Regions from separate parts of the Aerococcus sp. 150760013-2 genome, predicted to be linked through region 1. Evidence: riboswitches for the same ligand, from Rfam matches in the RefSeq annotation. Region 1 holds a riboswitch; each other region holds the start of a gene.
The links. A riboswitch is a leader RNA that binds a small molecule or an ion and turns the genes downstream of it on or off. The one in region 1 is predicted to bind lysine.
Positions count from the first base shown of each region.

Region 1 (8,227 bases):
CCGATGGAAGCGGCCGAAGCATTGTTAGCCATTTTGTCAGACAAACATATCATCTAAGGAGGTAAGTCCATGAATCAAGGAAAATCATCAGGTATATGGGTGGTTGCTGAAATTTCAGAAGAAACCATCCACCCTTCAACGCTAGAATTATTGGGTAAAGCCCATGAAATGAGTCAAAATAGCCAAGATAGTGTAACAGCCATCCTCTTAGAAACAAGTCAAACTAATCACGCAGCAAGTCTTATTGGCCACGGCGCTGACCAGGTGTTTGTTGTGAAAAATGACTTATTCGCTGACTTTGACCCTGTATTATCAAAAACAGCTATCAAGCAATTAGCTGACGATTACCAACCAAATATTATTTTATTCGCAGCCACACTTAAAGGGAGAGCTTTAGCGCCAAGACTACAAGGTGCCCTGCAAACTGGTCTAACCGCAGACTGCCTAGACCTATCTATCAATGATAAGGGGCAGTTGCTACAGATTAAACCCTCATACGGGGACAACTTGATGTGTACAATTCTAACACCAACCCGTCGTCCACAAATGGCCACAGTACGGCCAAATGTCTTTAACACTCTCCCCTTTGACAATACCCGTCAAGGTGCTATTATAGACATAACAATTGCCTTAGAACGGCCTTATACCTACCAAGTATTGGAACGAATTCCAGGCCAACCACAAACGAATCAAATCACTGAGGCAGATAAGGTTGTTGCTGTTGGCCGCGGGATGAAGATGCAAGACAATTTAGTCTATACTGAAAAAGTAGCCGACCTACTTGGCGCAAAAGTTGGTGCTACCCGCCCCCTAGCAGAGAACGGCTGGTACACACATGACGAGCAAATAGGTCAAAGTGGGGTCACTATCCAACCGCAATTACTCTTGAATTTCGGGATTGCGGGCGCCATCCAATATACTGTCGGGATGAATCAGGCAAAATTTGTATTTTCTGTAAATAAGGACCCGAAAGCCGCTATCTTTAAAGAATCAGATGTCGGGTATGTCGGCGATGCGGTTGCTTTTGCCAAAGCTTTAGCTAAACAAGTAGAAAGTAAATAACAATGAGGTGAAAATATGTTAGCCCAGGATAAAATCAATGATCTAAGACAATTTGACCTATTCAAGGAGCTTGATTGTCAAACGCTCGAACAAATTGTCCCTTATTTTACTAAACGCTTGTACAAACGAAATGAAGTGGTCTACGCAACCAATACAGAAGCCCGCTATTTTCTCTTTGTATTAACTGGTAAAGTAAAGATCTTTAGATTATCAGAGTTGGGAAACGAACAAATCATCCGGATGATTGCACCGATGGAATTTACTGGTGAACTAGCCCTATTTGAAGGTATCCGCAAGGCGCATGCCGTAGCCATGGTAAAAAGTGAAATTTACCTGATTGAAAACCAACAATTTAAACAACTGCTGGTGGACTACCCGCAATTATCCCTTAAGATGATTGAAGCTCTGTCTCAGCGCCTACACGCTTCAGAAGAGCAATCCATGTTGTTATCTACTTGCACCGCAAAAGACCGGTTATTCAATTTCATTTGTAAGGAAGCCGAGTTGGTGAATGGCCACCAAATCTTCTATCACGAGGAAACGAAGCGGTTTTTAGCAGGATTTTTAGGCATGTCATCTGAAACACTTAGCCGGTCCCTGCATCAATTAGCTGATGAAGGCAAGATTAAAGAACGGCATAACCATCAGATTGAAGTCTTTTGTTGAGAAGTATTGAGTTAAATTCAACTTCATAAACGTCTATAAGCATCGAACCTTCACTTTAGTTGGAAAGGTTCGATGCTTTTTGCAAGTAGATACTATTCGCTACTTCAGCAGTTTGTTGTTCAGCACCTGAAACATAACCAATTTATGTTAGTAAAACATCGGCTAAGAGACCAGCAATCGCTTGACCTACTTTGCGTGTAAATGAGTAAACTGAGTAGATTGTACCATCTCTACGTGTACCACGTTTGATGTAGAAGTCATCAATAACGTCTGTTACGTAAGCGTACATTGATATAGTGTAGTAACCCATAACTATACCCGCAACGATAAGTAAGATGGCAAATACTAATGGATTTTGAATGCTTAATACGAAAGCAAGGACATAGATGAAGCCTGCACCGATTAGTGCGAATGATCCAGCTTCTTTTTTACCAAATTTTTTCGTAATTGAACTTACAAATGATGCGATTAATAAGGCACTTAAAGTCATACCTGCAGTGGCAATTGTTGCTAAAAATAGGGCAAAATAAAAAAGAGTAAGTGAGCTGTGACACTCAATTACCCTTTTCTTCTATAGTGATTTCGATTTATCGTTTCACATTATTGATTGGCTTTACCATTTTCGTAGAATAACACTTGCTCATCTGCTGGTACCATTGACCCACCAGTTGCCCATGCAATATGGGTCATGTTAGCTACTTTATCTGTTAAGTTCTTGTGACGCAGATAGTTTTGCCCCGCTTCAGTAGTGAAGAGTCTTTGTGGACCAACTAATCCTGCTGTGGCTGCTGGCTCTACAAAAATATCTTCTACATCTTTCAGTGCTGTTAACAGACGATTTGACTCTTTGTCAGTCAATGTATAACCACCATCAAAGATACCTGACATTAATTTAGCCACGATTTGAGAGGTTCTAGGTACTGCTAGACCGTCCATAACGGTTAAGCCATCAATCCCAAAGTCATAGACTGAAATATCTGCAAATTTCTTAGAGATTAACCCTAGTAACATAGATGGTACATGAGTTGGTTGAGCAAAGAAGCAGTGAACATGATCCCCGTAAATTTGTTTCAAACCATAAGTAATACCACCTGGACTACCACCCACACCACATGGTAGATACACCATAAGTGGATGGTCTTCATCGACAACGATTCCTTGATCAGCTAACTGTTTTTCTAGTCTTGACGCTGCAGTTGTATAACCTAAGAACAATTGAATTGAATGTTCGTCATCAATAAAGTAAGCATAGGGATCTGATTGAGCTGATTGACGCCCTTGGTCTACGGCTTCTGTGAAGTTGGTCTTATGTTCGATCACTTGGACACCGTGGCTTCTTAGGTAGTCTTTCTTCCATTGCTTGGCTTCGTGGGACATATGAACTTGGACATTGAAACCAATTTTGGCAGACATCACACCTGAAGAAATCCCCAAGTTACCTGTAGTTCCAACAACTACAGTGTACTGTTTAAAGAAATCTTGGAATGTCTTAGTCGCAAATTTCGAATAGTCATCGTCATAACCTGATAATAATTTCTCTTCAAAGGCTAATGCTTCAGCATGATGCAAGACTTCATAAATAGCCCCTCGAGCCTTAATAGTACCGGCAATCGGTAATAAGTCATCCCGTTTTAGGAACATTTGGCCAGGAAATGAAAAATCATAAGTGGTTTCTAACGCAGTCTTGAATTTGTCAATGTCAGAGATTGGCGATTCAATCAGACCATCTAAAGCCACCGTATCTTCGAAGACTGCTTTGATAAATGGTGCAAATCGTTTTAATCGTGCCTCTGCGTCTTTAATCTCTAGGACTGACACATCCAGCTGCCCTTTTAGGTTCTTGAAAGGTACATGGCTATCATTCTCCCAAAAAACGGGCTTACGGTCACGAATATCACCTAATGTTCTTTGATTCACCTGTTCTCTTGTTTCAGATATAGATTCTGTTGACATATCTATCCACCCTTCATATTATTTATTTTTTATAATGCACATTTTTCAACTCAAAAATTATAACGATTTTTTCCGCGTTCGTCAATAAATTCAGATAGTGTAGACAATCCCCATTTGCAATTGCTTTTGATTTGGTCCTTACTTATAATGGATTAGACGAAGTAGTAATGTTTAAATCAATATTATGAAAAATAAATATCTTAGATAAAGTGGATTGTTCGGACAAACTAGCCAGTATATTGACCTAGTCGTCATCCGCCTCCCGATATAAAATTCTAGACTTACAAAAATTACAAAATTAAATGACCCATTAAAGGAGAAAGACATGTTAGAAAAAGAACGTACAGAGATTGACCGCCTTGACCGAGAAATCGTGAAATTATTTGAGGAAAGAACGAAAATGGTTGAGCAGGTAGCTGAAGTTAAGCTAGCCAACAATAAAGACATTTTAGATGCTGGTCGTGAAGCGTTAGTCATTGAGAAAGTTCAAGGCTACTTAGAAAACCCTGAACTAAAAGAAGAATTAGCTGATTTATATACTGAAATCATGCGTATATCTCGCGGTCATCAGGAGCATTGGATGGCTCAACAAGAAGAAAAATAACCGCTATGAATCAATAAAGCAAATATAAATGTTTGCATTGAAAAAATCGTCCGGGTTTCCCCAGGTGATTTTTTCTATTTCCTATACTTTTCGATTGGCAAATTCTGTTCGGATCTCAGCTAGTAGTTCTGGTTTGCTAATAACATCAATACCAGTACGCGCCAATGTTTCAACAACTTTCATCATCATGTCATAGGCAAATGGTGTTTGGGTACAGTCTCTAAATTCAGGTGTGTGCCCGATAACACGCTTGCCATTTGTGATTGAATAGTAAGAATGGATTGAAGGGACTACATGACTGACGTCACCCATATCAATTGACCCATTTTCCCCTAATTTCTCGGGAACCATTTCAATACCTAATTCACTTGCATTTTCGTTGTAAACTGCAGATAAAGTCTCGTTAGTAATCATATCCCTGTAGATATTTTCAAAGTCTGTGTGCTTCATAGTACAACCACTTGCAAGTGCTGCGGCCTTAGCACAGTTGATGATTTTCTCCGATAAAACTTCCATATAAGGCGTATCCAAGGCGCGGACATAGAATTCAGCGCGTGTGTATTCAGGGATCACGTTGGCTGCGTCTCCACCGTGGGTAATAATCCCATGTACACGAGCAGATGACCGCATTTCTTGGCGGAGACTATTGATATTATTAAATAGGTTTAACATAGCGTCTAGGGCGTTAATCCCTTCTTCTGGCGCTTCTGCAGCATGGGCCGGTTTACCGAAAAATTCAAAAGCAATTGGGTGGATAGCCATTGAAGTGCCAGACATAGTATTTTCATCTGAAGGATGGGTACACATAGCCACATCTACGTCGTCAAATACGCCTGAATTAGCCATATCTACCTTAGTTCCAGTTGTTTCTTCAGCGGGCGTTCCTAAAACAATCACTCGGCCGCCAGTCTGGTTGATTACCTTAGATAAGGCGATACCAGCACCAGTGTCTACAGTCCCAAGCATATTATGGCCACAGCCATGCCCAATTGACGGTAAGGCGTCGTACTCAGACAAGTAAGCAATTGTTGGGCCAGGTTGACCTGAATCAAAAGTCGCTCTAAAGGCCGTATCAAAGCCAGCATACGGGGTTTCAACAGTAAAACCATGTTTTTCAAGCAATGCAATATGGGCTTTTGACGATTTAAATTCTTGATGGCCTAGTTCTGGATTAGCAAAAATATAATCGCTCAATCCTCTTAAGTCTGTTTCTAGGGCGTTAACTTCTTGATGTAATGTTTCTTTTACAGTCATAAAATTTACTCTTCCTTTCTAGAATGGCCCGTAGCCTACAAAATGGGCGAAGATTAAAAATGCCAATCCAATTAAAATATAAATGGTTAGTAATGGCATAAACCATTTAAACCATTTGTTATATGGAATTTTAGCCAGTGATAATTCAGCCATCAGGACACCGGATGTTGGAATAATGGCATCCATGAAACCTGAACCTAATTGGAAAGCAAGTACAGCTGTTTGTCTTGTGACATCTAGTGAGTCTGCAATTGGTAACATGATTGGCATCGTTGCTGCTGCTTGTCCTGAACCAGATGGGATAAAGAAGTTGATCAAGATTTGAATCACGTACATACCAACTGAACCTAGAATAGCTGGGAAAATGTTCACTACTTGTACAAGATAGTAAATAATTGTATCTAAAATCATCCCATTTTCCATGACTACTAAAATACCGCGGGCAAATACAATAGCAAGTACTGAGAACATCATTTCACCGGCCCCAGCAACGAAGGTGTCGGCTATTTTGCCAGTTGAAAGACCCCCAATTAAGGCGGAAACAACTGCCATTGTAAAGAACATCGCGCCTAATTCATCAATAAACCAGCCAATTTGGAATACACCATAAATCATTATAGAAAAACCAACAAGTAAAGCTATTGAAATCCATTTGTGGCGTGATGAAAATGCTGGTAGTTCCTGTTCATTTAAATCGATATAGTCAGCTTGCGCTTTATCCGCAGCTTCTAAATCAGCAACGTCGCTTTTGCTTGGATCAGCTTTGACTTTTTTCGCATAACGCATAATAAAAATCGTTGTCACTGCCCAAAGAACAATGAATAAGGCGATACGTAAGCCAACACCTGAGAATAATGGTAATTCGGCTAAGGCTTGGGCAACACCTACTGAGAATGGGTTCATAAAACCGGCATTAAAGCCCACTGCAGCCCCAAGAATTAAAACGGCAATCCCTGTCATGGCGTCGTAGCCTAAAGCTCTAGCTAGTGCTATACCGATTGGGATGAAGAGGATAATTTCCTCTGATAAACCTAAAGTGGCACCACCTAAACCAGTCACAAAAACAAGAATAGGAATGAAGACTTCCTCGCGTCCTTTTAAGGCACGGACTAAACGACCCATTAAGGCTTCCAGAATGCCTGTTTCGTTAATTAATTTGAATGATCCACCTGTGATAAAGAGGAAGAATACGATAGATCCTACCTCAATAAAAGCTTGCGGTAAGGCCAGAATCAACTGGAAGGGATTTTGTGGGCTAGAATCAATAAAATGGAAAGAATCTGGTACTAAAACAGTTCGATCATCAACCAGCATTCGTTCAAACTCCCCTGCTGGAATAACCCAGGTTAAGACCATCATGATGACCATGATTGAAAATAAAAGTACTAATGCATTCGGCATTTGTAACTTTTTTGGAAAAAGTTTTGACTTCATAAAAAAGCTCCTTTTAAAAATTTGAATAAAAAAATACCAAGGCAAGCAAAAGCTCGACTTGGTATTGGTTGAATACAGAAATCACTTTTGCCCGCAAAATAGAAAGCGCTCCTGGAAGGAATTGGGCATTCCTTTTTGGCAGTGATGCATTTTTTTAATACACCCCCAACAGTAAGTTATACTGTTTCGGCTAATAACCCTTTCTCCAAATGGATACTGATGTGATTAGCGGCCTCTTTCTATTTCGCATTTATTCATTTAAGTCTAATCTTATGAAATAAAAGGTACAATGTCAAGAAATTTTACAATCGATGTTATATGCTATTGTGCGTTCATGAGAAAAATTGGTTAAACTAAGTCAAAAAACTATAAATCGTATATTTCATTTAATTGCGCAATATCATAGGTTGGCATTACTGGATCTTTTACTTCTTTCCTTTTTGGGTTATACCAAATGGTGTCGATTCCAGCATTAATACCTCCTTGAATATCTGACGTAAGCGAATCCCCAATAATGGCTGTTTCTTCTTTATTAAAACACGGTATTCTTGAAAATACTGTATTAAAGAAATTTATACTAGGCTTTTGCGCATTCAGTTCCTCAGATATGAACACATCTTTAAAGTACGGGATCAAACCAGATTTTTGTAAACGATAAGATTGCGTTTCAGCAATACCATTTGTAACGATATATAAATTTGCCTGTTTAGAAAGTGAATTCACTAGTTCCAAACTATTTTCAATAGGTTTTATACCTTCTTTTAGATACTGCCGATAATTTCTTTCCATTTCAACACTATCCACTTCAATGCCTAGTTGATTGAAGAAAATACCAAATCTACCATTTACAACTTGTTCTGAGGTTAAAATCCCTTGTTCGAATTGGCGCCAGCGACTTTGATTCATGGTATTATACATTTTCTCAGTTTCCTCATTATAAGGAATATCCATAGCCTCAAATAAAGATTTCAATGCACCCTTTTGCGCATCTTGGAAATCTAATAAGGTATCATCTACATCAAATAATAAGTTTTTATACTTCATATTTACCTCTTTTTATTATCCTAAAACCAAAGTATCATCCTGAGCACTCAGGAATAAGTGCCTTTTAAGATGATTTGTTTCAACCAATTTTCAGCTAGCGGTAGCCATTGTGCGGCAGTTTTATTGATTTGAACTGGATATAAAGCTGAAGATTCGTTAGCTACTGACAAACCATGTGGCCCTTTTTGAAAGATATGCATTTCAAAAGGT
Region 1 is NZ_JBSEYI010000001.1:73,097-81,323, reverse strand. Features, by position in the region: gene ACUW85_RS00400 (electron transfer flavoprotein subunit beta/FixA family protein) at 1-57, shown strand, start outside; gene ACUW85_RS00395 (electron transfer flavoprotein subunit alpha/FixB family protein) at 70-1,062, shown strand; gene ACUW85_RS00390 (Crp/Fnr family transcriptional regulator) at 1,078-1,728, shown strand; gene ACUW85_RS00385 (MFS transporter) at 1,871-2,233, opposite strand; gene ACUW85_RS00380 (D-serine ammonia-lyase) at 2,329-3,681, opposite strand; gene ACUW85_RS00375 (chorismate mutase) at 4,007-4,285, shown strand; gene ACUW85_RS00370 (M20 family metallopeptidase) at 4,367-5,539, opposite strand; gene ACUW85_RS00365 (YfcC family protein) at 5,558-6,973, opposite strand; lysine riboswitch at 7,069-7,219, opposite strand; gene ACUW85_RS00360 (YjjG family noncanonical pyrimidine nucleotidase) at 7,340-8,017, opposite strand; gene ACUW85_RS00355 (alpha/beta hydrolase) at 8,065-8,227, opposite strand, start outside.

Region 2 (8,227 bases), 170 kb from region 1:
TGGCTTCTTTACGGGCCCGGTTCATATAGGTTTGTTTGTCGGCTTCTAGTCTAGCTTGTGCCTTTTTCAAATCATTTAAAAGATTTTCAGCATCGGCTAAGTCTTTGGCGGCTTCGGCTGATAAGTCTTCGTATTCGTGACGTTGGGCTTCTAAATCAAGCAACATTTCGTTGAGATTTTGGCTATCTTCCTGGATATAAGAACGTGCTTCATCCACCATTTCAACTGGTAAACCTAGTCGTTGGGAGATATCAAAGGCGTTAGAGCGACCTGGCACCCCAATCAGCAATTGATAGGTTGGTTCCAAGGTGATTTCGTTAAATTCCATCGAGGCATTAATGGCCCCAGGATGGTCGTAAGCGTACGTTTTCAGTTCCGGATAGTGGGTAGTGGCCAATACGCGGGCGTTTAGGAAGGCAAAACGGTTTAGTACCGCGATGGCGATGGCTGCCCCTTCTTGAGGGTCGGTACCAGAACCCAACTCATCGATTAAAACTAGCGAATGTTCATCTGCAGCCTCAACAATACGGATAATATTCGTCATATGTCCTGAGAAGGTGGATAAACTTTGTTCAATGGACTGCTCGTCACCAATATCCGCAAATATTTCTTTGAAGATTTCTACCCGAGAATCTGCCTTGGCAGTAATATATAAGCCTGATTGAGCCATTAATTGCAGTAGACCGACTGTTTTCAAGGTAATGGTTTTACCACCGGTGTTTGGCCCGGTAATGACGATCATATTATATTCATGGCTAAAATGAATATCGTTAGCGACAACTGTTTTGCGGTCTAATAAAGGATGTCTCGCCTCTTTTAGGTCAATGCGTTCAGATCCATTTGCTAAAATCGGTCGGTTGGCCCCAATTTCACGGGCATAGAAGAATTTAGCTTGAATCAAGTCTATATCCCCAAGACGTTGATTGTTTTCAGCAATTTCACTGGTATAAGGGGCTAATTCTGTAGATAACTCTTGGAAAATCCGTCTAATCTCCTCGTCTTCTTGGACTTGCAGGGACCGCAAGTGGTTATTTGCATCTAAAACTGTTTGCGGTTCAATGTACAATGTTTGTCCTGATGACGATTGGTCATGAACTACCCCACCAAAAGCGTTACGGTATTCTTGTTTAACCGGAATTACAAAGCGGTTGTTCCGGATGGTGATGATGGCCTCACTTAAATAAGAAGCCTTATTAGACCGGATTATTTGGTCTAGTTTGACACGGATACCCGCTTCTTCGCGTTTGATTCCTTGTCTTAAGCCATGTAAAGTTGACGAGGCATTGTCATAAACTGACCCATCATCTGCAATTGCATTTTGCATCTTACGCATCAAATCCCGCATGTCAATAAAGTCATCTGCAATTTCATACAATTGCATTAATTCTACTTTTGCTTCTTTTAGTTTGCTAAAGAAGGTAGAAACTTCACCAGATGCCCGTAAGACCCGGCCTACTGCAGCCAATTCTTTCCCGTTTAAGTCGGCACCAATATCCAATCGTTTTAAGAATGGTTTTACGTTGATTAGTTGGCTGACTGGGATCCGTTTGTCTAATTCAAACAAGCGTTTTAAATCGTCAACACTTTGTAAGGCTTGCTCGATTTCTTCCGCTTCTGCACTGGGTTTTAAATTTAAAGCTTGGATTTTTCCGATTTCAGTTCGGGTTTCTTTTGCTACTTGTTGTTGTATTTTCTCAAATTCTAAGGTTTGAAATATTTTAGGATTCAAAATGTGTCCTCCTTCGATTGTTATCAGTAATGAATATAAAAGGCGTCTTAAGTAGGAAATAGGCCGTGATCAATTATCACAGCCATATGAATTGCCATAATTGCGCAGTGCGCAAAGGCATATATTTGCACGTTGTTAAAATGGTAAGTTGCCTAGTCCTTGTAGTAGGATATTGAATACTTGACCAGATAAAATTGGGGTATTCAAGATAATGAAGTCGGCGACTGAAGAATTGGATAAGGCTGTTTGCACCCCTTCAAAGGTTAAAACTGACATAAACATCAAAATAAAGAATGACCAGAACCAAGCTGAGAAGAAGCCAAATAGGCCGCCCAAAATGCCGTTCCATTGAATATCCATTTCTTTAAATTTTAAGTCTCTTAAGCCAAAAGCAATTAATTTAGTAACAATCCAGACAAGCAAGATAATTGCTAACAAGGCAACTAATCTAAAGTAAATGATATCCATATTTTGTAATAAAGCTACTGGATAATAGACAAAGGTATTTTCAATATCAAAACCTACATAAGGCACCCATAAGGTTACAAGGTCAACTAGATTTTGATAGAACAAAACGGCAAACAAATACGCGACTAATAGGCCTATAGAATGAATGCCTTGCAGTATAGCCCCTCGATAGACACCAACGCCTATACTAAGTGTAAAAAATAATAAAATCAAAAAACTTGTCATGCTTTCCTCCCGTTGGTATCCATATTTTCTATCAATAGCCTATGATCTTGGTGTTTGACGCAAACGACCCAATTGTTTTGAGGCTGTGTTCACACTAGACTTCAAACTTGGTTGGCTAATTTCAGGAATTTCTTTATCTAGGTCAGCCTGTGTCAGTGTTTGTTTTCCACTTGCTTTTGTTTGCGCTGGTCTTTTAGCTAGCGCCTTAGCATGTCCCTGGTTCGTCTTGGCTTTTGATGGTGTTTGCGGTTGCGTTTTTTCTTGTGCTTCACGCATCTTTTCTTTTTCTATTTCAGCAATTTCTTTCACCAACGTGCCCATGGTTTGCTCCATTGATTTTACACGGACCATTAAATCGGCATTTTCTTTAGATTTTACAGCCATTTGTGCTTGTAAATCCACATTATCAGATTGGATGTTTAACGCTACTAATAAAGCCATCTCTTCCATTGACATATTGGGATTCTTTTTACTGATATCAGCAAGTAATTGGTTGATATCACGGCTCACTTGTTGAATATGTTCACTTGTTTTATGACTCTTGATGGTGAATTTGTGATAGCCCAATTTCGCTATTACTCTGTTTTTTTCTTCATTCGACATATTTGTCACTCCAACTTTTTTTACTGTGCGTTAAATGTTTATAGATGCAATAGAAAGGTCGCGTCTTAACGACTTTCGTTCCACCTAGCTTTCATAATCTTAGATATTTTACCATTTATCCCGAATAATGGCTAGACCTAGCCACTATCTGCTTTTAATGATCAAAAAAGATAGAAAAATTGCAATGATTTTAAGCTATCATGAAAGATTTAATCAGATTTTCATGACAAGTCATTATTCTTCGTGTATGATGAGATACGATATATTGAGATAGAGGTGCGGAGCTTATCAGTACATACCCGAGCGGGAGCGTTGAAAGTATGGAAAGGAATATTCGCCGAAATATTTTAACCCCAAGTTAAAGTATTGGGCATAAACAAAAAATGTTTATGACTGTCACTTAACCAAGTGATGCGCTATCCTAGGAGTGACGACTGAAAGACTAGTCATAGTCTAACTGCGTACAAAGGGAAGCCTCTATTGCAATTTATTGCTGTAGAGGCTTTTTATTATTTTCGGGAGGTATTATTATGAAAAATCATCAAGTAAGTAACACTTGGCAAAAAGCTTTGATTGCTATTTTGACCATCGTATTTGCCATCGTTGGCCCAACATCCGCTTTTGTTGAAGCGAGTGAGGTCGGCACAACAATTGAGGTTGACCAAGAAGCATTAGCTGAAGGTTTAGACACAGAAGGCGTCCTACGAGTTGGGATGGAAGCCAACTATGCGCCCTTCAACTGGTCGCAAACATCTGACGCGGACGGTGCAGTCCCTATTTCAAACTCTGACGGTGAATATGCAAACGGTTATGACGTACAAATCGCTAAACGTCTAGCTGATTCACTAGGTTTAGAACTTGAAATTGTTAAGTTAGAGTGGGACGGTCTACCACCCGCACTTGAATCTGGCATGATAGACGTGATTATTGCCGGTATGTCACCAACACCAGAACGTCTACAACAAATGGACTTCTCAAATTCTTACTATTCTTCAGATATCGTTCTTGTGACTATGGCTGACAGTGAATACGCAGATGCTAAATCTCTAGAAGATTTCGCTGGCACAACTGTTACTGGTCAATTAAATACATTCCATTATGATTTAATTCCGCAAATTACTGACGTAACCCAAGCCACTGCCTTAGATTCATTCCCAACGATGATTACAGCTTTAACTGCTGGTTCAGTTGACGCCTATGTATCTGAAAAACCAGGTGCCATGGCTGCTGTAGCTGCTAACCCTGACTTAACATACGTTGAGTTTGCTGAGGGCCAAGGCTTTAACTTAGGTGAAGTCACTTCTGATATTGCTGTTGCAACCAGAAAAGATTCTCCATTAACAGACATTATGAACCAAGCCTTAGCAACTATTCCAACCGCTGACCGTGACCAATTAATGGAAGATATGGTGAACTTGAACGAGCGCGGTGAAAGTGCTGGTTTCTGGTCTGAAGTTGCGGGCATTTGGGATACTTACGGTTCCCAATTCCTAACTGGTGCTGGTAACACTATGTTTATCGCGTTAAGCTCGACAATTATGGGATTTGTCATTGGTTTATTGATTGCTATCTACCGTTCATTAATCGTTCGTCGCGATCAAAAACCAGTTGCCTACTTCTTCTATAAATTATTCGACTTTGTGATTGCTGCCTACATTGAAATCTTCCGTGGTACACCAATGATGGTACAAGCTATGATGATTTTCTATGGTTCAAGACTATTCTTCAATTTCCAAATGTCTACTATGTTTGCAGCCTTACTAATTGTGTCGATTAATACTGGTGCTTATCTTGCCGAAGTGATCCGTGGTGGGATTACCTCAGTGGATAAAGGCCAAACTGAGGCCGCTCGTGCCATTGGTATGAACCACTACCAAACAATGACGACAATCGTTTTGCCACAAGCTATTCGGTCAATCTTACCTGCTTTAGGTAACGAATTTGTAATCAATATTAAAGATACTTCTGTATTGAATGTTATCGCAGTAACTGAGTTATTCTTTGTAACGAAATCAGCTGCAGGTTCAACTTACCTAACCTTCCAAACATTCCTAATTACAGCGATTATCTACTTTGTCTTAACTTTTACAACAACTCGTGTCTTGAATTTTATCGAAAATCGTATGGCAGGCAAAAAGACTTACCATGTCTATGAATCTAGCACGAATACAGTAATCAACGGTCAAAGAGAACAATAGGAGGAAAATGACATGCAAAACCAAGATCAATTAATCTTAAATGTACAACATTTAGAAAAACGTTTTGGGGAAAACTTGGTCCTACGTGATATCGACTTCCAAGTACGCCCAGGACAAGTAACCTCTATTATTGGTTCATCTGGATCAGGTAAATCTACCCTACTACGTTGCTTAAACCTACTTGAAGAACCAACTGGCGGCGACATTTTATACCACGGCCAATCGATTTTAAACGGGAAGAAAATGAACATTAATAAATACCGTACCCAAGTTGGTATGGTATTCCAATCATTCAACCTATTTAAAAACTGTACAGCCCTAGAAAACTGTACAGTTGGCCAACGTAAAATCTTAGGTCGTAGTCAGGCTGAAGCAGAAGCAGTTGCCCTTAAGAACCTTGAAAAAGTCGGTATGGCACCTTACCGTGACGCCCGCCCTGAGCAACTATCTGGTGGACAACAACAGCGTGTCGCGATTGCCCGTGCCCTTTCAATGGACCCAGAAGTCTTACTATTCGATGAGCCTACATCTGCCCTTGACCCAGAAATGGTTGGGGAAGTATTGGAAACAATGACCCAATTAGCAACAGAAGGTCTAACAATGATCGTTGTAACCCACGAAATGGCCTTCGCCCGTGACGTATCAACCAATATCGTCTTCATGGACAAAGGTGTCATCGTCGAACAAGGTCCAGCCAAAGAGGTCATCGATACCCCGAAACAAGAAAGAACAAAAGCCTTCTTGACAAGATACGCAAACGAAAGATTTTAAATAGGATGGTAAAAATGTCGCCTAGACTAGCCGTACTGTAACCAATCCTACGAGATCTGAAAGATATTGAAGGATTTGGTGATATGTCAGCGAAGTCTGACATTTTAAATTCGACTATGTAAGGTGCGAGTCGCTCGATCCCGATTTTGAATGAGGGTGCAAGGCGCTACATACTTTCAAATAGCAAAAAATCACAAAAAGCAGTTGGAAAATCCAACTGCTTTTTGTGTATTATCTTATTCTTAAATCTATTCCGCGCTTTCGATATTATCGCGAATTTGATTTAATAAATCACGCACATTTTCATCCTTCACTTTATCTTTGTATGCTGTCAGTAAATCATAATTGACATGCGCATCTGTAATTTCACCGAATTCAGATTGAATGGCCTTGGCGTCTTTTCTGTATTGGTTTAAGTCTTTAGAAACCGTATCGTCGAAGTAAGTGGCAGCATACCGCACCTTCTTGGCACTCTTTCTAATTTCGTGGACTACCTCGTAGTCAGAAATATCCACTGTCTTAAAGGCGTATCGCAATTTTTTATCCTTCTTTTTCAGGCGCTTAAGCGTATACTTTTTCCAGTCTTTCTTATTTTTAAATAGGTCGAGTTCAAGGATTTCTTTCGCATCCTCAATAGCCTGCTGAATGGTGGCGCTATTGCCCTTATTAAAAGTCCGGTTCATTTCTATCCGACGTTCTTTAACGAAGGTGTTAAACAGCTGGTAATAAGCCTCGCTGGTTTCAGGATGATTTACTGCATAATCTTCGCAATATTCATAAAGCACATCCAATTCACGAAGGGGCCCAAATACGCGCGCTGCTGCACCCAATTGCTGGTTCAACTTGTTATAATGGTCTTTGTCCATACGTTTTTTTATAAAGTTAAGTAGACCACGTAATTCTCGAATTGAAACACGCAAATCGTGGACTAGTTCATCGGAAAATGGGTTGTTCTGATAATCTAGATATAAGTCCGACACCTTATTTATCTGCTGTTCAAATACTTCATGCCGTTTATTCATTCAAATCACTCCCTTCCCTAGAAATTCGTTTTCTTATAAGTTCATTATACAAAATAAATTATTATCCGTAAAACGAAACAGGCACTCCCCACAAAAGGAAGTGCCTGTTTTTAGACGATTTAGTCATTTGAATATTTTTCTTCAATTTTAGAGAACCATAATGAGAAGATTGTCCCTAATACAAAGGCAATCACACACCAAATCAATGTGCTCATGAATGATAAACCAGAATTTGCTAAACCTTCAGCTGAGAAACCTGGGAATACTTGTGTTGGGAATAATGCAATCGATGAACCAATTACAGTCCCTAAAATAAAGTGGTACATTTTAGAGTAGTAATGTTTAAAGGCCCATTCAGCAACCTTCGCTAAACCAATGACACACAGTAACCCACCTAAACCTAACGGAATAATGACTGAAAAATCAAGGGCTGCAATACCAGCGGCCATTTTGTCATACAAACCAAAGTAGATTAAGAAGTTTGATGGGCTCATCCCCGGTACAATAACCCCTAAACCAATCAAAGCACCTGATAATACCCAAGCGATAAAAGAAGGTTGTACTTGTGTAATCCCTTGACCTCCAAAGTACATGATTAAGAAAATGATGACTGCAGTCACTGCAAGCAAGGTTAAGTCAGATGTACTGCGCCCTTCTTTTCCAGCAGACTTAAATAGTGATGGTAATGTACCCACTACGAAACCGATAAATAAGGTAATAAAAATAGCTGCGTAAAGTCCAAAAGCTTTTTCAACGAAAATTGAAAATACCAATATTCCTATTAAGAAACCAATCCCAACTGGAATAAAGTAACGCACATTTTTCCAGAAGTTTTCCGTAATGTTAGCTAAAAAGTTAATTATTTGATCGTACAAACCGAAAATCACAGCTAGGACACCACCTGAAAGACCTGGTAGAATGCCTCCTATCCCAACAGCTGCACCCTTCAGAACACGGATAAACCAATCTGCCGAAAAGACGGCATCTTTTTTATTATTCATTTATTCTCCTCTTTCAATTCCATTTTTTACTAGACAGTTCAATAAGACCAATCCATTGTACTATTAGATAATATGTATTGTATCAATCTTTGGGCTGAGAATCATCGTTGAAAGCTAAAAAATATGAAAGTTCTAGTTGAAAATAATCAATTAATCAACACTCAACTCACTTATAGCGCTCACCGTCTGGTTCTTCCCTCGGTGTTTCGC
Region 2 is NZ_JBSEYI010000001.1:243,645-251,871, forward strand. Features, by position in the region: gene ACUW85_RS01135 (endonuclease MutS2) at 1-1,729, opposite strand, end outside; gene ACUW85_RS01140 (CvpA family protein) at 1,865-2,422, opposite strand; gene ACUW85_RS01145 (cell division protein ZapA) at 2,462-3,025, opposite strand; lysine riboswitch at 3,289-3,452, shown strand; gene ACUW85_RS01150 (ABC transporter permease subunit) at 3,556-5,223, shown strand; gene ACUW85_RS01155 (amino acid ABC transporter ATP-binding protein) at 5,236-5,994, shown strand; gene ACUW85_RS01160 (CHAD domain-containing protein) at 6,243-7,016, opposite strand; gene ACUW85_RS01165 (DUF368 domain-containing protein) at 7,136-8,017, opposite strand; gene ACUW85_RS01170 (GGDEF domain-containing protein) at 8,168-8,227, opposite strand, start outside.
Region 2: another riboswitch for lysine. It lies ahead of ACUW85_RS01150 (ABC transporter permease subunit); the one in region 1 lies ahead of ACUW85_RS00365 (YfcC family protein).

Region 3 (8,227 bases), on a different contig from region 1:
ACGGTGAGCCTAGTGCTGAGGCCAAAAGGGTATACGACATCGTACTGGAAGCCAATTTACGTGGCATTGATGCGGTCAAAGTTGGCGAAACTTTGGCAAATGTGGATGCTGCAGCGCGTGATTACATCACAGCCCAAGGATACGGGGACCAATTTACCCACCGACTAGGGCATTTCATTGGACGCGAAGTTCATGAAAAAGGCGATGTGTCAAAAGCTAATACAGATACCATTAAAGATGGCAATATCTTCTCAATCGAACCTGGTATTTACCTGACTGGTAATACAGCCGTTCGTATTGAAGATTTAGTGATTGCACATGATGGTCGCACTGAAAACTTGAACCACTTCACCAAAGATATGATTATTATTCAACCAAAATAAAACATTACACACTAAAAAACACGACAGTTGTCGTGTTTTTTAGATCTATGTTTATATACCCTATGTAGTAATTTAGATATATTTCGTAATAAAGAAGGCTTTGGCTTCACTTTTCAAGGAACGTCCAAATTAATACAGACCACCCAGGCCACAAATGCCCTATTTTTCATTTTATGATTTCAAATATTAAAAATATAAGCTTCAAAAAAGCTCCCAACACGACAAGTGAAGGGAGCTTTTGCTTGTATTCTAGTGGTTTATTTCTTAACGACTTCTGTCGCACCTTTTCTACTTAAAGATCATTTGGAAGAATTCGAATACGCGCGGTCCGAGCAAGGTTACTGCTAGGATGGCGAGGGCTAGAATGATCCATACCAGTACTTTGCGTGAGTGATTGCTTGAACCTGACCAAAAGTACTGTTTCTGTTTTTGTCTTTCAAAGAAGATTTCATTGGTGTCTAAGTCTTGGAAGGTTTCTTTTGGCAAAGGTGTTTCCGCAAACGTTTCGACGTTAAATTCAGCAGTATCCTGTGTGAGTGTCGTCTCAGGGACCAAGGATTTAATATCATCTGAAAAATTTTTTCCATATTTTTTTTGGTTATTCTTCTTCTCGCGTTCAAGCTCCTTTTTCGCTTGGCGATATGTTTGCCGCTTCACCTAGTGCACCACCTTCATTATTTAGTTCATTTCATCAAGTATTCCTAGTATAATCTATTTACAAGAAAATTCAAATTGTAGAGAAGGGGAATTTTTCAACTTTCCCTCTTAATTAAAGGAGCTTATTTCAGTGAAACAAAATTTTCACGTTGGTATGAGGACCTTGAAGACTTCTTTGAGTGTCTTTATGATTGTTCTTATTTCAGCATTTATCTCTATTGACCCACAAATCGCTGCCCTTTCAGCGGTATTTTCACAAAGGGCTGACGTCACTTCGTCGCTTTCTTTTGGTTTGCGCAGAACCTTAGCCATTGTTTGTGGGGCTTTTGCCTCATTAGTTTTTATTTTTTTACATAACTTATTGCCTGACCATTATTTGATTACTGCACTTTTAGGCGGTTTAGGTATTTTAATTACGATTCAAACCAACCTTCTAGTTAAGAATCCACAAGGGGTTATTGGTGGTAGCGCCACTTTCCTTGTCATTGTCTTCAATATTCCAGCGGACAATCAATATGTATATGCGCTACTTCGGGTATTAGATACCTTCTTGGGTGCCATTGTCGCTGTTGGAATCGAGTACATTCTTCCAAGAGACCGAGTTGTTCCTTGGATCCTTATTTACAATAGCCATGTACCGAAGTTTCTACAAATTTCTACTTCTGAAGACGTTTAACTGACCACTAAGGTTACCTTAGGGTTGAACTAACTTAGCTTTTCCTTAAGTTAGAGACCCTTCTTTCGAGTTTTCACCCACACGTGGTATAATAAATGAGAAGTGAAATGCGCGATATTAACGCCCTTTCCTATCTATTTCGATCAATCCATGTGATTAAAGAGAGGTTTAAACTATGACCATTAGTTATCATCGCCCTAGTAAGGCCAGCGTGTCTCTAGATGCGATTATTCATAATTATTTCGCTATTAAAAAGCATATCGGTAATAAAGCTGTCATGGCAGTTGTTAAGGCTGACGCCTATGGTTTAGGTGCCGTCAAAATAGCTGACGCCCTCCAATCTCGCGGTGCGGACGGTTTTGCGGTCGCAGTTGCGGATGAAGCGTTAGAACTAAGAGACGCTGGGATTATTGCCCCTATCATGATTTTAGGTTTGACTGATCCAGACGATGCTTGGCTTTTAGCTAATTTAGAAATTGGTGTGACAGTCTCTAGCTTGGACTATTTAAAATACGCCAAGAAACACGATAAAGACTTTTCTCGCCTTCATCGATTGAATGTCCACCTTAAAGTGGATTCTGGGATGGGGCGGATTGGCGTGCGATCTGCTGAAAAAGCGCAAAAAATCATTGATTACATTGCCAAACATCCGAAGAAATTTAAGTTGGCTTCAGTCTTTACCCACTATGCAACCGCTGATTCCTTCACTGACCATGGTAAGGACAAGGTTCAAGCCCAATCTGACTTTTTTGAAGGTTTGCTTGGTCAATTGGACTACTCAGCATTAGGGTACACCCCCCTTTTCCATCAATCAAACTCTGCCTTAAGCCTTTGGTACCCGGAAAAAACTTTGGATGCTGCGCGACTTGGCCTGGGCTTATACGGATCCATTCCAAGTATGGAAGATGTGGCGTCACCTGTTGATTTCAAGCAAGCATTGACTTTGGAGACGGAAATTATCTACGTCAAACAAATGCATGCGGGCGATACGATTTCCTACGGGGCTGAGTATGTGGCCGGTGCGGATGAATGGGTGGCTACCTTACCGATTGGCTACGCGGACGGCTGGCAAAGAAGTTATTTGGGCTTGGATGCCATTGTTGACGGCGAGCGGTGCCCGAGTGTGGGCCGGATCTGTATGGACCAGATGATTATTCGCCTACCCCATGAGATGCCTGTTGGCGCTAAGGTGACTTTAATCGGGACAAATGGCGGCCAAACTGTTGATGTAGTGGACGTTGCTAGTCATGCTGGAACGATTGCCCATGAAGTCTTGACGAATTTAGGCCAACGATTGCCCAGAGAATATACCTCTAATAAGAAAAAGAAAATGAAATAACGCTTTCGAAATCTAATAGTTTTTTCATTTAATCCTTGCCTTTAGTGGATAGTCATGTTAATTTTAAACTAACGATTATACAAATAGAAAGTATAGATATAGAGGATGCGCAACCAATCAGTAGCCGATGGTGAAAGGTGGTTGTGCCGAAATGCAGATTTTCTGTGTTGGGGGTAATACCTAAAAGGGTTATCCCTGTCAAACCTTAATGCCCATTAAGGTGAGGAGCGCTTGTCTTATGCTAGGGATTAAAAACTGTTAGGGTTATTGAATGCTATCAGTATTTTTTGACACGTTTTCCTAGGTAGACATAGAGTGATGCTCTTGTCTGCCTTTTTTTATACTCAAGCTATCTGATCGTTTTTTCATAAAGACAATTACAAAGTGCGAACAATATAGGAGGATTCTCATGACAATTTTTAAAGGTTCTGCGGTAGCCATCGTTACCCCTTACGATAATTCATTAGAACAAAATATCAATTACGATGTGTTTGCGGAGTTGATTGAATTTCAAATTAAAAATGGTACAGATGCCATTGTCGTTGCCGGAACAACTGGTGAAGCTTCAACACAAACTGACGAAGAACAAGTTGAATTAGTAAAATTCTGTGTGGAAAAAGTCAATGGCCGTGTGCCCGTGATTGCTGGTGCTGGGTCTAATGATACTGCCCACGGAATCCAATTAACGAAAGACTGTGTAGCCGCAGGTGCAGATGCTATTCTTTCTGTAACGCCTTATTATTTAAAAACGAGCCAAGCTGGTTTATTGGCGCATTATAGTGCCATTGCAGATGCTGTAAAAACGACGCCTATTATCTTATATGATGTACCAGGACGTACAGGTATGTCTATTGCACCAAAAACATTGGCGGAACTTAAAAATATCGAAAACATTGTCGCGATTAAAGATGCAACTGGTGATTTAGCCAATGCAGTGGATGCGCGTTACCACGTTGGTCCTGATTTTGATGTGTACTCTGGAAACGACGATACGGTTATTCCATTAATGAGTTTGGGTGGCCAAGGGGTGATTTCTGTTTTGGCTAACATTGCACCAAAACAAGTACATGAAATGACTCATTATGCCTTAAATGGCGACTTTAAAAAAGCGGCTGAAATTCAAACGACTTTTAAACCGTTAATCGACATTTTATTCAGTGAACCAAATCCAATTCCAATCAAAAAAGCTATGTCTATGCTTGGTTTCGATACAGGTTCAGTGCGTCTACCACTAGTCCCTGCCCAAGAGGAAACAGTGGCTGCACTAGAAGCTGAAATGAAACGATTGAATTTGCTATAGTCTTTTCAATTTTGAAGTAAATTGTGGTATATTAAAGGGTGTGTACCTTATGAGTGCACGCTCTTTCTTTTATTGCAGCTGATAAGTGATAGATTGAATATGTAAAATAGGAGTTTTGATTTATGCCAACTGGAACACCTCCATTTCGAATCAAACTAAAAAAAGTTGATCAGCAAATGGTTGACATTTATAATCGTTCTTCTTTCCATCGAAACGAACTCTTGATTCCCCTTAGACCCTTCTCTATTGAGTTAGCCGACAAGAAAATTGACGTCTCTGTTCGTCAAATTGTTGTCTTACCTGAACCGATTATGAGACGGTTAATCTTACCGGAAAAAGACTGTGATCCTCACGTTGACGACCACAAACCAACAGAAGAAAAAATATATGCCTATATTTTATCCCTAGGCGAACCTTACTTAGATGCCATTGCCAATGATTTTGTGGAAACGCCTGAAGTTAAACACATTTTTGATGAACCCCATGTCTTCAGTTTCTCTTTCGTCACTTGGCAACATCTACTACAAACTTTGATTCAATTACAGTTGGAATTGAAACGACCTGAAGATAACATTCAAAAGAAAATGATCTTTAGTATTGTATCGACCATATTCCTTGAATTGTGTCGACTTTCTTCTGCTTCAAACCAAAACCGATTAGAGATGTCTGAAAGAGAAATTTTAGCCTACGAAATTAAACATTTTATTGTTGATTCCTACCGAAAAGACCTAACCCTTCAAGACATCGCAGACAAGTTCGACATTTCAACGTCAACTGTCAACCGAGTATTTCAGCCTTACTTCCATTCAACCATTTACCAATTCATCTTGGACTTGCGGTTGGGCTATGCCTATACCCTGATTGAAAATGGTTTGTCTATCACGGAGTCATGGCAAAAAGCTGGCTTTAATGATTATAGTAACTTCTATAGAGCCTTTATTAAGCATTATCATATTAGACCGCATCAGGTACCAAAAAAAGGAGACTCATAAGAATCTCTTTTTTTTGATTATAGATTTATTGATTTATTGATTTCAGTCGTCGGCTGTCTCTTTACCTATCATAGCCTTAAAAGCAGTGGCACCACCCTCAGTCCAGGATCGGACAAAATAGTGCTGAATCATGCTACTTGCAACAAGTTTTTTCATACATCAAACAAAAAGTTCACGGTACTTGCCCTAATCTGGGTTAAGTACCGTGAGCTTTTTTTGTATACAGTCATTGCAATTTTGCTAATAATCTACTCTTCTACTATTCCTAATTTTTCGAAAATGTCCTCTACTTTTTGGATATGGTAGTGGTAGTCAAATGCATCATCAATAGCTGCTTGATCAAGGTGACTAGTGATTTCTTCATTGGCTTCTACAAGCCCTTTAAAGTGCTTGCCTTCGTCCCAAGCGATTGCAGTTAGAGGTTGTACTAAGTCGTAGGCTGCTTCACGTGATAAGCCTGCATCAACCAATTTTAGCAATACACGTTGTGAGTAGATTAAACCGTGAGTAGCATCCATGTTGCGTTTCATATTTTCAGGGAATACGGTTAGTTTTTCCATGATGTTTGCGAAACGATGTAACATGTAATCTACTAAGATTGTTGTATCTGGTAGGATAATGCGTTCAGCCGATGAATGAGAGATATCTCTTTCATGCCATAAGGTCACGTTTTCATAAGCAGTCATGATATGACCACGAACGACACGGGCTAATCCAGCCATGTTTTCTGAACCGATTGGGTTACGCTTATGTGGCATTGCGCTTGAACCTTTTTGCCCTTTTGCAAAGAATTCTTCCACTTCACGTGTTTCCGATTTTTGTAGTGAACGGACCTCGGTCGCAATATTTTCAATCATTGTAGCGATTAAAGCGAGTGATGAAATATATTCAGCGTGTAGGTCACGTGGTAGGATTTGCGTTGAAATCTCTTGTGCGTTAATGCCTAAGTGTTCACATACATAAGTTTCAATAAATGGCGGTACATTGGCGTAAGTACCTACTGCACCAGAAATTTTACCTGCTTCAACACCGCGAGCAGCCGCTTCAAAACGTTGGATATTTCGTTTACATTCTGAATACCAACGCGCTACTTTCAAACCAAAAGTCGTTGGTTCAGCGTGAACACCGTGGGTACGGCCCATTGTAACAGTGTATTTATGTTCAATCGCACGCGCTTTTAACACTTGCAAGAATCGGTCTAAGTCTTTACGAATTAAATCATTTGCTTGTTTTAATTGGTAACCTTGAGCTGTATCCACAACATCAGTAGACGTTAAGCCATAATGCACCCATTTACGTTCTTCGCCCAATGATTCAGACACGTTACGGGTAAAGGCAACCACATCATGACGGGTTTCTTTTTCAATTTCTTCCACTCGTTTTGCATCAAAAGTGGCCTTTTCACGAATGGCTTGCGCATCCTCTTTAGGGACTTCACCTAAGGCCGCCCATGCCTCTGTTGCAAGAATTTCAACTTCCAACCAAGATGCATATTTATTTTCTTGTGACCAGATTTGCCCCATTTCAGGACGGGTATATCTAGGTATCATAACATTCTCCTTTATTGCACGCGCTCAATTTTTGTATGCAACAATTATATCACAAGCCAGCTTTCTGGCAGTGATTATTTTTCGAAAAAAAAGACGAGTCCCGCTACTGAATTGTAATTGGTCTCGTCTCTGTAATTTTTATGGCTTAATGATGGTGGTGGTCGTGATCATGGTCCAATTCTTCCATCAATAAATCAGGATGGTCAGCTTCTAGTTGGTCTAAAACTGCCGTCACTTGCGGGTCAACGTTTCCTAAGATATCTTCATAAATGGCTAAATATTCATAGGCCGCTTCATATTGGTCGTGCTCGTTAAAGCGGAATGCGGCTTCTTTTAAAGCTGTTAACATATCCACTGATGGGTAGTCGTTTAAGCCCAGATCATCAAGGAAGGCTTCTTGTTCCTTACCTTCAAGAATTGCTGGCCACTCGCGGTCTAATTCTTCTAAGACCTCCAAACCTGCTCTGGCATTGTCATTTTCATTCCACATAAGGGAAATATGGTATAACGTATAAGCTTTTTCAAAGTCTTCTTTACGGTAGTAGAAGTCCCCGATTAAAGCAAAACCATAAGCTAGGTCCTCTACTCTAAGTGAGTAACTCAAGCCATTAAGAATGGTTGGGTAAGACATCCCATACTGTTCCATTTCTTGGTATAGTTCCGCTAAGGCGTAGATGGTATCTACATCATAGGGATTCCATAATAAGGCTTGTTGGTATGAGTCAATCGCTTCACGCCATTTATTCGCTTTAATTTGCACTTTGGCATACTCCACATACATACCCGCATAATCGCGCGTAGTTGGTGATAATTCTAAACCTGTATCATTATTATAGATAAATTGGAAAAGGTCTAGTTCATCATAAATACTTAAATTTTTAATATTTTTCTTTGGTGTGAATCGGTCGAAATCGTCTTCCATCCGGCGAATGTATAATGACATTTCAAAATTAGCACGGACTGGGTCGACTGCCGTAATGTTGCGAATGCGTTTGACGAATTCGGCATCATCTTGCATTTTAATTTCAGCAATCATTTGATTGTAATCTGTTGATTGATTCGGGAATTTCTCTGTCATCACTTCATTGAAGGCTTTAATAAAAGCTTCATCGCTGGTGTGTTTGTGGTTATCTCTTAAAATTTTAGAGATAACTTGAATGCAGTAGCTGTAATCATCAGTTGGCACAGCTTGAATTCTTTGTATAAGTTTTTCTTGGTCCTTATCCATAAGCTCGTCTCCTAAAGCAATAAATTTCAGCATAAAATAAGTTCTTCATTACACCAAAATTTATTGTACTGTTTTTTTTGTGCTATTGAAACCAAAAAGCCT
Region 3 is NZ_JBSEYI010000005.1:69,215-77,441, forward strand. Features, by position in the region: gene ACUW85_RS03765 (M24 family metallopeptidase) at 1-383, shown strand, start outside; gene ACUW85_RS03770 (hypothetical protein) at 672-1,040, opposite strand; gene ACUW85_RS03775 (FUSC family protein) at 1,171-1,716, shown strand; gene alr (alanine racemase) at 1,892-3,055, shown strand; lysine riboswitch at 3,147-3,295, shown strand; gene dapA (4-hydroxy-tetrahydrodipicolinate synthase) at 3,465-4,355, shown strand; gene ACUW85_RS03790 (helix-turn-helix transcriptional regulator) at 4,478-5,347, shown strand; gene purB (adenylosuccinate lyase) at 5,596-6,897, opposite strand; gene ACUW85_RS03800 (tetratricopeptide repeat protein) at 7,043-8,125, opposite strand.
Region 3: another riboswitch for lysine. It lies ahead of dapA (4-hydroxy-tetrahydrodipicolinate synthase); the one in region 1 lies ahead of ACUW85_RS00365 (YfcC family protein).